Regions from separate parts of the Bradyrhizobium sp. BWA-3-5 genome, predicted to be linked through region 1. Evidence: predicted binding sites of a transcription regulator. Region 1 holds the regulator's gene; each other region holds the start of a gene.
The links. Region 1 encodes PhoB, which activates phosphate uptake and scavenging genes when phosphate is short. Its sites were predicted from a motif close to TGTCATNNANCTGTCAT; they were not measured.

Region 1 (4,451 bases):
TCGCCGAATATGGCAAGCACGACAAACTGACCTCGGTGATCCGCTTCATCAACGACATCCTGCTTAGTGCGCCCTCGATCATCATCGGCCTGTTCATCTATGGCGCGGTCGTGGTGCCGATGCGCGGCTTCTCGGCGATCGCCGGTTGTCTCGCGCTCGCCGTGATCGTGATCCCCGTGGTGGTGCGCACCACCGAGGACATGCTGGGGCTGGTGCCGAATCCGTTGCGCGAGGCCGCTTCCGCGCTCGGCATGCCGCGCTCGCTGGTGATCCGGCGCATCGCCTACCGCGCTGCGCGCGCCGGCCTGATCACCGGCGTGCTGCTCGCCACCGCCCGCGTCGCCGGTGAAACCGCGCCGCTGCTGTTCACCGCGCTGTCGAACCAGTTCTTCAGCCTCGACCTCACCAAGACGATGGCGAACCTGCCGGTGACCATCAACAATTTCGTGCAGAGCCCCTATGCCTACTGGAAGCAGCTGGCCTGGGCCGGGGCGCTCCTGATCACGCTCACCGTATTGGCCCTGAATATTGGCGCGCGCATCCTTGGCGCCGAGAGGACATCCAAATGACCGAACTCTCCGTATCCGTAAGTACCGCGACCGGCCCAGCCCCGCAGCTGCCGCTGCCGGAAGCCGCGCCGAAGGTGACGGTCCGTAGCCTCAACTTCTACTACGGCGAACACCACGCGCTGAAGAACATCAACCTGACGCTCGGCACCAACCGCGTCACTGCCTTCATCGGCCCGTCCGGCTGCGGCAAGTCCACGCTGCTGCGCATCTTCAACCGGATGTACGATCTCTATCCCGGCCAGCGCGCCACCGGCCAGCTGCTGCTCGACCAGACCAACATCCTCGATCCCAAGCTCGACCTCAACCTGCTCCGCGCCCGCGTCGGCATGGTGTTTCAGAAGCCGACGCCGTTCCCGATGACGATCTACGAGAACATCGCCTTCGGTATCCGCCTCTATGAGAAGATCTCGAAGTCCGAGATGGACGACCGCGTCGAAAAGGCGCTGCGCGGCGGCGCGCTGTGGAACGAGGTCAAGGACAAGCTCAATGCCAGCGGGCTGTCGCTGTCCGGCGGCCAGCAGCAGCGGCTGTGCATCGCGCGCACGGTAGCGGTGCGACCCGAGGTGATTCTGTTCGACGAACCGTGTTCCGCGCTCGACCCGATCTCGACCGCCAAGATCGAGGAGCTGATCCAGGAACTGTCGGAGGACTACACCATCGCGATCGTCACGCATAACATGCAGCAGGCGGCGCGGGTCTCGGACAAGACAGCCTTCATGTATCTTGGCGAGCTGATCGAATTCGACGACACCAACAAGATTTTCACCTCGCCCGGCGATCGACGCACACAGGACTACATCACCGGCCGGTTTGGTTGAGGAGATTTGAGAGATGGCTTCCGAACACACCGCCAAGGCATTTGACAGCGACCTTCAGGAACTGACCCGTCTCGTCGCCGAGATGGGCGGCCTGGCTGAGCGCATGATCACCGAATCCGTCGACGCGCTGGTGCGCCGTGATGTTGCGCTCGGCAAGCGCGTCGTCGCCTCCGACGTCGAGATCGACCGCCTGCAGCATCTGATCGAGGAGCGCGCGGTGTTGACCATCGCCCGCCGCCAGCCGATGGCGATCGACTTGCGCGAAATCGTCGGCGCCATGCGCGTCGCCACCGACCTTGAGCGGATCGGCGACCTCGCCAAAAACATGGGCAAGCGCGTCTCGGCGCTGGAGAACGATTTCCAGCCGCTCAAGCTGATGCGCGGCCTCGAACATATGACCGACCTCGTGCAGTCGCAGGTCAAGTCGGTGCTGGACGCCTATGCAGCGCACGATCTGCCGGCCGCGATGGCGGTGTGGAAGGGCGACGAGGAAGTCGATGCCATCTGCACCTCGCTGTTCCGCGAGCTGCTCACCTATATGATGGAAGACCCGCGCAACATCTCGTTCTGTATTCACCTGATGTTCTGCGCCAAGAACATCGAGCGGATCGGCGACCACGCTACCAATATCGCGGAAACCGTATTCTACATGATCGAGGGACAGCAGATGCTCGACAAGCGCCCGAAGGGCGACATGACGACGTTTGCTGCGACCATTCCCAATAGCTGAGGATGACAGGATGAGCGCACGCATCATGGTGGTCGAGGACGAGGAAGCGCTGACCACGCTGTTGCGCTATAACCTCGACGCCGAAGGCTATGAGGTCGAGACCGTCGCCCGCGGCGATGATGCCGATACGCGGTTGAAGGAGCGGGTGCCGGATCTGGTCGTGCTCGACTGGATGCTGCCGGGCCTGTCAGGCATCGAGCTGTGCCGCCGCCTCCGGGCTCGGCCCGAGACCAAGCAGCTGCCGATCATCATGCTGACCGCGCGCGGCGAGGAAAGCGAGCGCGTGCGTGGGCTCGCGACCGGCGCCGACGACTACATCGTCAAGCCGTTCTCGGTGCCGGAACTGCTGGCGCGGGTGAAGGGCCTGCTGCGGCGCGCCAGCCCCGAGCGCCTTGCTACGGTGCTCACCTATGGCGACATCGAGCTCGACCGCGAGAAGCGCCGCGTCGCGCGCTCCGGCCGCCAGATCGATCTTGGCCCGACCGAATATCGCCTGCTGGAATTTTTCCTGGAGCATCCCGGCCGCGTCTTCAGCCGCGAGCAACTGCTCGACAGCGTCTGGGGCCGCGACATCTATATCGACGAGCGTACCGTCGACGTTCACATCGGCCGCCTGCGCAAGCTGCTCAACCCCGGCCGCGAGCAGGACCCGATCCGCACCGTGCGCGGCGCGGGCTATGCGCTGGATGACCGGTTCGCGAAGGCGGAGCAGCCACAGTAGCGTTCCGCGGTATCTCGGCTCGCATCACTGTCGTCCCGGCCCATATGCGCAATTGCGCATCAGGAGCCGGGACCCATAACCACAAATCTCGATTTTTGAAATGCGCTGGAGCTCCAGCTCGGCATAACCACAGACAATGGGGGTTATGGTCCCCGCCTTCGCGGGGACGACCTCATTGAGGCAGCTCGCCCTTACCGCGTCTGCTTCGGCTGCTGCCTCCGCCGATCGGCGGCCGGCTGATAGGCCACGCGCGAGTGGTGCGCGCAGTAGGGCAGGCCGGTGAGCGCCTTGCCGCCGCAGAAGAAGAACTCGGGGCTCGCGGGATCGCCGACCGGCCAGTGGCAGGTCGCCTCGTTCAGCTCGAGCAGCGACAGCCGCTGGCTCATCGGCACCACATTGTCGAAGGCGACCGGATCGGGCTCCAGCTCCACCTCGAAGGCGTGCGCGAGCGCGGTGTTGCCGCGCGACACCGGCCGCGATACCCGCATCATCTGCTGGGCGGCGGGGCGCGCCTTGCGCTGCCGCGGCGCGGCCGAGGAGGGGCTCTTGGCACGGCCGGACAGGCCTAGGCGGTGCACTTTGCCGATCACGGCGTTCCGCGTCACATTGCCGAGTTCCGCGGCTATCTGGCTGGCCGATAAACCGGCTTCCCAGAGCTTCTTCAGCTGCTCGACGCGATCGTCGGACCAGGTCAATACCGTCATCGTATGTTTCCCTTCGCGTCGCGCCGGCCAAATTCGGGGCAGCGCCCGCGGGTCATTCGTCTCAAAAATCCCTGCGGTCAGAATCCCTTAGCCCTCGCCGGGCGCGGAAGGGCGCCCGAACGTTTACGCTTTCACAAAAGACTCTTAAGGGATCAAAACTGCCGCACGAGATGTCGTACCCGACAGTCCAAAAGCTACAATATGGCGTGACTCGGGCGCAAGAGTCCGGGCCTCAACGTCCACATGTTCTGACATCTAGGCATTGCACTGCGTGTTTTCCACCACACCGCAATCCTACGGATTTTGCCATCCTGCACTGCAGGAACGGCCGTTCCATGGCGTGTTGACAGCGCCCCGCGCGCACATAGAATACCTCTCACGTGCCGCCCTTAAGAGGCGGCACGTTTCGTTTCGCAAGACCGGCTGTTGCCGCCTTCGCGCCAAGGCACGCGTGTGCTCCGCGGCAGGTCTTGAAGGCAGGTCTCCAACTTCAAGTGATCGTCATGACCAATAGCGCCACGTCGCATCTGCTCCCCGTCTTCGCCAGGGTCGATCTCGGCTTCGAAAGCGGGGAGGGCTGCTGGCTGACGTCGACCACCGGCGAGCGCTATCTCGACTTCACCTCGGGGGTTGCGGTGAACGCGCTGGGCCACTGTCATCCGCATCTGGTCAAGGCGCTGCAGGAGCAGTCGACAAAGCTCTGGCACATGTCGAACCTGTTCAAGTCGCCCGACGGCGAGAAGCTCGCCGCGCGGCTCTGCGAGCAGAGCTTTGCCGACCTGGTGTTCTTCTGCAATTCCGGCGCGGAAGCGATGGAAGGCGTGATCAAGGTGGTGCGCCGCTATCATGCTTCCAAGGGACACCCGGAGCGCTACCGCCTCATCACCTTCGAAGGCGCGTTCCACGGCC
Region 2 (4,451 bases), 3.8 Mb from region 1:
CCGCCGCCCTCGAGCAGGCGCACGCCGCCATTGACGACGTCATAGGTGCCGAGGAAGTCGCGGCCGCGGCCGACCGGCCAGGTCATCGGCGTGGTATCGAGCGCCAGCGTCTTTTCGATCTCGTCGAGGAGCTCGAACGTATCGCGGCTCTCGCGGTCCATCTTATTGATGAAGGTAATGATCGGGATGTCGCGCAGCCGGCATACCTCGAACAGCTTTCGCGTCCGCGCCTCGATACCCTTGGCGGCGTCGATCACCATGACGGCAGAGTCGACCGCGGTCAGCGTGCGATAGGTGTCTTCCGAAAAGTCCTCGTGGCCCGGCGTATCCAGGAGGTTGAAGACGAGGTCCTGGAACTCGAATGTCATCACCGAGGTCACGACCGAGATGCCGCGCTCACGCTCGATCTTCATCCAGTCGGAACGGGTGTTGCGCCGCTCGCCCTTGGCCTTGACCTGCCCCGCCAAGTTGATGGCGCCGCCGAACAGCAGCAGCTTTTCGGTCAGCGTGGTCTTGCCGGCGTCCGGGTGGGAGATGATCGCAAACGTGCGGCGGCGCGCCACTTCATCTGCAAGCGGCGAGCGGGACGGCGATTCGGCTGTAGCGGCAATGTCGGACATGAGGACAGTGCGTTTGGCAGGGAAAACCGGGCTGATCAAGCCTCATTTGGTGGTTGCGGCGGCCGCTGGCCAGCCCCATATCGGACGCGGAAGGACGGCCTTCCATTCCAGCTCATCCCGCGGGGACGACCCTGCCATTTTCGGAGGGTTGTCATGGCCTGGATCGTGCTGTTCGTCGCCGGCCTCATGGAAGTGGGCTGGGCGATCGGCCTCAAATATACTGAGGGTTTCAGCCGCCCCATTCCGTCTGTTCTCACGCTTGCCTGCATGGCGGGCAGCATCCTGCTGCTCGGGCTTGCCTTGAAATCGCTGCCGATCGGAACCGCCTATGCGGTCTGGACCGGCATCGGCGCGGTTGGAACGGCGATCCTAGGCATCGCGCTGTTCGGCGAGCCGGCCACCGCGGCCCGCCTCGCCTGCATCGGCCTGATCGTGGCCGGCATCGTCGGCCTCAAGCTCGTCACCGGATCAGCGTAGCGCCAGCGCTATCCAATAGGTCGCCGCGGCCACGATCGCGGAGGCCGGAATGGTGATCACCCAGGCATAGACGATCGAGCTCGCCACGTTCCAGCGCACCGCCGATACCCGCCGTGCGGCGCCGACGCCAACAATGGCGCCGGTAATGGTGTGGGTCGTGGAGACGGGAACCCCGAGAAAGGTCGCCATGAACAGGGTCGCCGCCCCGCCGGTTTCCGCGCAAAAGCCCTGCATCGGCGTCAGCTTGGTGATCCGCAGCCCCATGGTGCGGACAATCCGCCAGCCACCCATCAGCGTGCCGAGCCCCATCGCCGCCTGGCAGGCGATCACGACCCAGAACGGGACGGAGAAATCCGACCCGAGGTGACCCTGCGAATAGAGCAGCACCGCGATGATGCCCATGGTCTTCTGCGCGTCGTTGCCGCCATGTCCGAGCGAATAGAGCGAGGCCGAGACGAACTGCAGGATCCGGAAAGCGCGGTCGACCGCGAACGGCGTCGAACGCACCGACAGCCAGGACACGATCGCCACCAGCACCAGCGCCAGCAGGAAGCCGACCAGCGGCGACAGCACGATCGCCAGCAGCGCCTTGGACAGGCCGCTCCAGACTGCCGCTGATACGCCGGCCTTGGCCATGCCGGCGCCGACCAGTCCGCCGATCAGCGCGTGCGAACTCGACGAGGGAATACCGAGCGCCCAGGTGATCAGGTTCCAGACGATGGCGCCGACCAACGCCGCGAAGATCACGGTGGCATCCACGACGCTGGCGTCGATGATGCCGGTGCCGATGGTGTTGGCGACGTGAAGTCCGAACACCAGGAAGGCAATGAAATTGAAAAAAGCGGCCCAGATCACCGCATATTGCGGCCGCAGCACCCGGGTCGATACGATCGTGGCAATCGAATTGGCGGCGTCGTGCAATCCGTTGAGGAAATCGAACAGCAGCGCGACTGCGATCAGAAAGATCAGAATCGGAAGGCCAAGCGTGGCGTCCACTGGATTGGCCCTGCCCTATACTTGCTCGATCACGATCGAATTGATTTCGTTGGCGACGTCGTCGAAGCGGTCGGACACTTTCTCGAGATGCTTGTAGATCTCGGCGCCGACGACAAAGTCCATCGAATTGCCGTTGCGGTGCTTGAGGAACAGCTCCTTCAAGCCGATGTCGTGGAGGTCGTCGATGCGGCCTTCCAGCTTGCCGATTTCCTCGGTGATGGCGGTCAGCATCGCGACGTTGGCGCCGATCGACTGCATCAGGGGCAGCGCGCGGCTGACGAGGTTGGCGCATTCGACGAGCAGCGTGGCGATTTCCCGCATCGGCGGCTCGAACGAACGGACCTCGAACAGCATCACCGCCTTCGCCGTCTGCTGCATCTGATCGATGGCGTCATCCATCGCCGTGATCAGGTTCTTGATGTCGCCGCGATCGAACGGGGTGATGAAGGTACGGCGGACGGCGGTCAGTACCTCGCGGGTGATGCCGTCAGCATCGTTTTCGAACTGATTGACGCGCTGGCAGAATACCGGCGTCTCCTCGCCGCCGCGGAGCATGTCCTGCAATGCCAGGGCCCCCTGCACGACCGTCTGGGCATGTCGGGCAAACAGGTCGAAAAACCGCTCCTCCTTGGGCAAAAAGGCACGAAACCAGCGCAGCATGGGGTATTTTCCGTGGTTCAAAACGGCCGCGAGAGCAGCCTGTCACGCGGTTGTCATAAACCATTCAGGGGAAAAACGCGCCACACCGGGACCCGGGAACCGGGTCATCCACCGCTTTGTGAAGCCGAAAATCGCGCCGAAACCGGCCGTTTTACAGGGATCGGCGGAAATAATGGGCGATTTCGCCGATGATGCCGCGGCGGAAGGTCAGTACGCAGGCCACGAAGATGACGCCCTGGATCACGGTCACCCACTGGCCGAACCCGGCCAGATATTGCTGCATGGCGATGATGACGAAGGCGCCGACCACCGGGCCGAAGATGGTGCCGAGGCCGCCGACCAGCGTCATCAGCACGATTTCGCCCGACATCGTCCAGTGCACGTCGGTGAGCGAGGCATTTTGCGCCACGAACACCTTCAGAGACCCGGCAAAGCCCGCGATGGTCCCGGACAGGATGAAGGCGAGCAGCTTGTACTGGTCGGTCTTGTAGCCCAGCGAAATGGCGCGCGGCTCGTTCTCGCGGATCGACTTCAGGACCTCGCCGAACGGCGAGTTGATGGTGCGGTAGATCAGGAGGAAGCCGCCGAGGAAGCCGGCCAGCACGACGTAGTAAAGCACCGTCGGCTTGGCGAGGTTGAACACCCCGAACAGATAGCCCTGCGGAATGCCCTGGATGCCGTCTTCGCCGTGGGTGAACGGCGCCTGCAGGTAGATGAAATACAGAAGCTGCGACAGCGCCAGCGTAATCATCGAGAAGTAGATGCCTTGCCGGCGGATCGAGATAAAGCCGGTGATGACCGAAAGCGCCGCGGCAGCCGCGACACCGACCACGATCCCAATTTCCGGCGAGACACCCCAGACCTTCAGGGCATGCGCCGAGCAGTAGCCTGCGGTGCCCAGGAACATCGCATGGCCGAACGACAACAGGCCGCCATAGCCGATCAGGAGGTTAAAGGCGCAGGCCAGCAACGCGAAGCACAGCGCCTGCATCACGAAGAACGGATAGATGCCCGTCAGCGGCACGAGGCCGAGCAGCACCGCCATTCCGGCGAACACGATCATCTCGTCGCGCACGGCGCGCGGCGTTACGGGAAGTGTGTCGTCAGTCAATGCGCTCATGTCAGGCCGCCCGTCCGGTCAGTCCCGTTGGCTTCACCAGCAGCACCAGCACCATCAGCACGAATACCACGGTGTTGGAGGCTTCGGGATAGAAGTATTTGGTCAGGCCCTCGATCACCCCCAGCGCGAAGCCGGTGATGATGGACCCCATGATAGAACCCATGCCGCCGATCACCACCACGGCGAACACGACGATGATGAGGTCGGCGCCCATCAGCGGCCGGACCTGGTTGATCGGCGCCGACAGCACGCCGGCGAGCGCCGCAAGGCCGACGCCGAGCCCGTAAGTCAGCGTGATCATGCGCGGCACGTTGATGCCGAACGCACGCACCAGCGTCGGATTTTCGGTGGCGGCGCGCAGGTAGGCGCCAAGCCGCGTCTTCTCGATCAGGAACCAGGTGGCAAGGCAGACCACCAGCGAGAAGATCACCACCCAGCCGCGATAGACCGGCAGGAACATGAAGCCGAGATTGATGCCTCCCTGCAGGCCGCGCCGGCAGATCGCGTCCGGCGGAGCGTTCGGCGAGCAGTCGCCGATCTGCGGATAGTCCGGGATGGCGTAGGGCAGACCGGACGAG
Region 3 (4,451 bases), 2.7 Mb from region 1:
AGCGGCAGGTAGGTCACGGCGATGTGCGGATATCGGATGGCGAGCGCCAGCGCAGTTCGGGTCTGGTAGCTGTAGAGCGAGCGGTGACAGGCCGGGTTGAACCACAGCGCGCTGTGCCGCTGCCAGACGGCGAGCGAATCGGGCGCCTCGCAGGCGCGTCCGCCCTTATAGCCCGCGCGGCTCGGCCGGTAATATTGCGCGGCCGCCGTTCCGAGATAGGAGCGGAAGCAAAAGCCTTCATCGGCGAGCGCCACCGGCCTATCAGGATTTCCCTCGCCGGAGGCGATGCTGTCGCCGAGGCCGGCAATGAAGATGTCGCGCACCGCGATCTCGGTGAAGACGCGCTGACTGCCTTCCGAGCTCGACACGTCGGCGGTCACCACGGTGGTGCGGCCGTAGCGGACGCGGAGATTGACCGGCTCGGCGCAGTCGAAGGTGGACGTTTGCGGGCCGTCACCATCGTCGACCGTCCATGCGCAGGTCGCGCCGACCGGCACCGGGCCGGTCAGGCGTATCACCACCGGATGGTCGATCGGCGTCAGGTAGCTTTCCTTGACGTTGTCGCGGGTGCAGGGCTCGCTGACGCGGCCGGCGAGATCGATGCAGAGCCGGTTCACCGTGTTGCGCGCCCAGCCGCGGCCATCGCTCTGGATCGCCAATGCCTGCTCGGACGTCAGAACGCTCCGGCCGCGCCCGGTCTCGGCATGCAGCAGGAAATCCCGCTCCTCGCGGAACAGGCGGAAGCGGTTGCGCACCTCCCAGGAAATCTGCAGCGGCCCGTAGCCGCCGGCGGTCTGGGCGTGCGCAGCAGAAACGAACGCACCTGATAGCGCGCCGGCAACCAGCGCAGCCGACATCATCAAAGTTAGGAAAATTCCAGCCATGGCGCCGTTTGACGTTAGCGGTAAGGCAGAAATAAGAGAATGAGGCAGCTTCGCCACAAAACACCAGCCGCTGCAGATAACGACGCCGTTACCGGCCTCAGCGGCCCCGGTTCTTGATCGGCTGCCGTACCCGGGCCTTGGCCGTGCAGGCCTGCCCGAGGCGTCGACGTTCCTGCCAGGGTTGTATCAGGCTGAGCCAGACTTCGCGTGCTCCCATGATGGAAATCGAGATGCCGAACGGGATCAGGAAGTACAGGATCCGGAACACCACCAGCGTCGCCAGCAACTCTTCCCTGCCGAATTGCGGCAGCGCCACCAGCATGGCGGCGTCGAACACGCCGATGCTGCCGGGCGCGTGGCTGGCAAAGCCAAGCAGGGTCGCAAGGATGAACACCACCGCCAACGAAACGAAGTCGATATAGGGCGTCATCGGCATCAACAGATACATCGCCAGGGCACAGAAGCCGAGGTCGACAACGCCGATCAAGACCTGCAGCAGGGTCAATCGGGCGGAGGGCAATACAACCTTCCAGCCGTTCTGCCCGAGCTCGCGGCGCCCGTCGCCCGTGAGCAGCCAGACGAAATAGGCGCCAATGCCGGCAAGGCAGCCGAGGGCAATCAAGCGATTCATGGCTGACGGCAGCAAATCCATCGCCGATGCAGCCTCGGGGTGCCAGGCCATGCCGATACCGAGCACGAACAGATTGCCGAGCCAGAAGGTGAGGCCCGAGAGAAAGCAGATTTTTGCGACGTCGATCGCCGTCAGCCCGTAGTCAGAATAGATTCGGAACCGGATCGCGCCGCCGGTAAACACCGTGGCGCCGATATTGTGGCCGATCGTGTAGCTGGTGAAGCTCGACATCGCGGCGATGCGGTAGGGTACGTGCGTCTTGCCAATGGTTCTCAGCGCGAAGAAGTCATAGAAGGTCAGCGTGCAAAATGCGCCGACCACGCACAGCGCCGCCAGCGCGATGCGATGCGGAGCGATATCGGTGAGGGCCGTGAGAATAACCCCGGTGTCGACCCCCCTGAGGGTGCGCACCAGATGGGTGATCGCCAGCGCTATGATGAGAAGACTCGCAGCAATTCCCAGCCGTTTCCAGCCGATCTTCTCCTTGAAGCCACGCCGGAGCGTGGTCAGCAGCCGATGCATTCATCCTCCCGGCGGGGCGGCAAAACGTTAAGGTGGGCCTGTCACGACAGGTGACAGTCGACGGTCAGAGGCACCGTGCGCGAAATCCATAAGCCAAATCCGGGCCCTTGTGCAGCCCTTGACAAGCATGCCTTTTAGCTTCGTTCGCCGCCTTTGTCATACGCCCTACATATGTCGCCGCATTAACGATTTTGAGTCGCAAGGAGGTCCGTTCCGCGGGCCCTTTTTGCCGCACTTTTCCCGTTCGTTCCATCGCGGCGTTTTCGGGGCCTGCAGGAACATCCTTTTCGTGGGCTGGTTATTTTCCGATCAGCATCGAACAGCAAGTGCGCCGCGCGGCAGGAAGCCTGCGCCTTGCGTGTTCCCACAACGAAGGACAATCGCAATGGGACTCTTCACCAAAGACATCAAGACCATGAACGACCTGTTCGTCCACCAATTGCAGGACATCTATTACGCGGAGAAACAACTTGTGAAAGCGCTGCCGAAAATGGCGGAAAAAGCTACCGACAAGCAGCTCAAGCAGGGCTTTTTGAGCCATCTCGATGAAACCAAGACACATGTGCAGCGCCTCGAAGAGGTATTTCAGATGCACGGTGCCCAAGTGAAGGCGGTCGACTGCCCGGCGATCGACGGCATCATCGAGGAAGCCGACGAAGTCGCCGGCGAGATCGAGGACAAGGACGTGCTGGATGCTGCGTTGATCAATGCAGCGCAGGCCGCGGAGCACTATGAAATCACCCGTTACGGCAGCCTGATCGCCTGGGCGCGCCAGCTTGGACGCAACGATTGCGCCACTATCCTGCAGAAGACGCTCGACGAGGAGAAGATCGTCGACAAGAAGCTGACCTCGCTGGCCGAAGGCAAGGTCAATCTGCGCGCCGCAAGCTGATCGTCGCGGCAGATTGAGACAAAGAGCCGCGCGGGGCCTCTTACCGCGCGGCTTTGGCGCGCCGGGCGACGGCTGCATCCACACTTCGATCTTTGACGAAGTGTTTTGTCGAAACGGACACCAATTCAATGGCGTTGCCCCCTTAAAGGGTGAAGCCATGACAAACGCGTATCCCAGATTGAGGCCGGTTCCGAGCGGCGGAGCATCAATCCGTTCCGGGGCCGGGCCGATGCCGAGCAGGTTTGCGGCGTCGCTGACGCTCGCCGCGATGAGTCTCGGTTATGGCGTCGTGCAGCTCGACGTCACCATCGTCAATACCGCCCTCAATGCCATCGGCATTTCGCTCGGCGGCGGCGTCACCGAACTGCAGTGGGTGGTGAGCGCCTACACCATCGTCTTTGCGGCGTTCATATTGACGGCGGGAGCGCTCGGCGACCGGATCGGCGCCAAACGGGTGTTCATGGCAGGCTTTGCCATTTTCACGGCGGCCTCGGTCGGCTGCGCGCTGGCGCCCAATGCAACAGTGCTGATTCTGGCGCGCTGCATTCAGGGATTGGCTGCGGCCATCCTGGTGCCGAATTCACTCGCGCTGCTCAGCCATGCCTATACGGAAGAAAAGGCGCGCGGGCGCGCCGTCGGTATCTGGGCCGCCGGCGCCAGCCTTGCGCTGACGGCCGGTCCCTTCGTCGGCGGCGCGCTGATCTCGTTGGTTGGCTGGCGCTCCATCTTCCTCGTCAATCTGCCGATCGGCCTTGCCGGCCTCTACCTGGCCTGGCGTTTTGCCGACGAGACGACGCGAACACCCGAACGCGAGATCGACTTGCCCGGCCAGATCGCCGCGATCGTGGCGCTCGGCTCGCTCGCCGGCGCCATCATCGAGGCCGGCTCATTTGGTTGGAACGATTCGCTGGTGATCACGGGCTTTTTGGTGTTTGCGGCCTTTGCAGCCCTGTTCGTATGGCGGGAAGCGCGCGCGGCGCAACCGATGCTGCCGCTCACGCTGTTCAGAAGCCGGATGTTTGCACTGACATCGCTGATCGGCCTGCTGGTCAATGTCGCGATCTACGGATTGATCTTCGTGCTCAGCCTCTACTTTCAGCAGATCAACGGATTATCGGTCTTCATGACCGGGCTCGCCTTTGTGCCGATGATGGGCGCGGTGCTGCCGGTCAACCTGATCGCCCCGCGGCTCGCCGAACGTATCGGTGCGCCGGCCACGATTGCGGCCGGTGCGCTGCTCTCCGCAGGTGGATGTCTTGCGATGCTCGGGATCGAGGCCTCCACCGGCTATTGGTCGATCTGCCTGCAACTGATCGCGCTGAGCACCGGTCTCGGATTGCTGGTGCCGCCCTTGACGTCGACGCTGCTCGGCAGCGTGGAGAAATCGCGTTCGGGCGTCGCCGCCGGCGTGCTCAACGCGACCAGGCAGACCGGCAGCGTCCTGGGGGTCGCGCTGTTCGGGTCGCTGGTCGGCCGCTCCGGCGCGTTCATGAGCGGCCTGCACGCCTCGCTGGGTATTTCG

Region 2: RX331_RS21830 (DUF47 domain-containing protein) is a predicted target of PhoB. The motif match lies at 2,794-2,810, and genes of this name have one in related genera.
Region 3: RX331_RS28350 (YbhN family protein) is a predicted target of PhoB. The motif match lies at 2,192-2,208, and genes of this name have one in related genera.

What each region holds. Positions count from the first base shown of each region.
Region 1 is NZ_CP136626.1:690,876-695,326, forward strand. It holds gene pstA (phosphate ABC transporter permease PstA) at 1-569, shown strand, start outside; gene pstB (phosphate ABC transporter ATP-binding protein PstB) at 566-1,387, shown strand; gene phoU (phosphate signaling complex protein PhoU) at 1,401-2,117, shown strand; gene phoB (phosphate regulon transcriptional regulator PhoB) at 2,128-2,838, shown strand; gene RX331_RS03240 (GcrA family cell cycle regulator) at 3,030-3,542, opposite strand; gene RX331_RS03245 (aspartate aminotransferase family protein) at 4,046-4,451, shown strand, end outside.
Region 2 is NZ_CP136626.1:4,485,077-4,489,527, forward strand. It holds gene RX331_RS21815 (peptide chain release factor 3) at 1-620, opposite strand, end outside; gene sugE (quaternary ammonium compound efflux SMR transporter SugE) at 774-1,097, shown strand; gene RX331_RS21825 (anion permease) at 1,089-2,093, opposite strand; gene RX331_RS21830 (DUF47 domain-containing protein) at 2,109-2,753, opposite strand; gene RX331_RS21835 (branched-chain amino acid ABC transporter permease) at 2,905-3,873, opposite strand; gene RX331_RS21840 (branched-chain amino acid ABC transporter permease) at 3,875-4,451, opposite strand, start outside.
Region 3 is NZ_CP136626.1:5,863,497-5,867,947, reverse strand. It holds gene RX331_RS28355 (hypothetical protein) at 1-884, opposite strand, end outside; gene RX331_RS28350 (YbhN family protein) at 982-2,037, opposite strand; gene RX331_RS28345 (ferritin-like domain-containing protein) at 2,423-2,929, shown strand; gene RX331_RS28340 (MFS transporter) at 3,159-4,451, shown strand, end outside.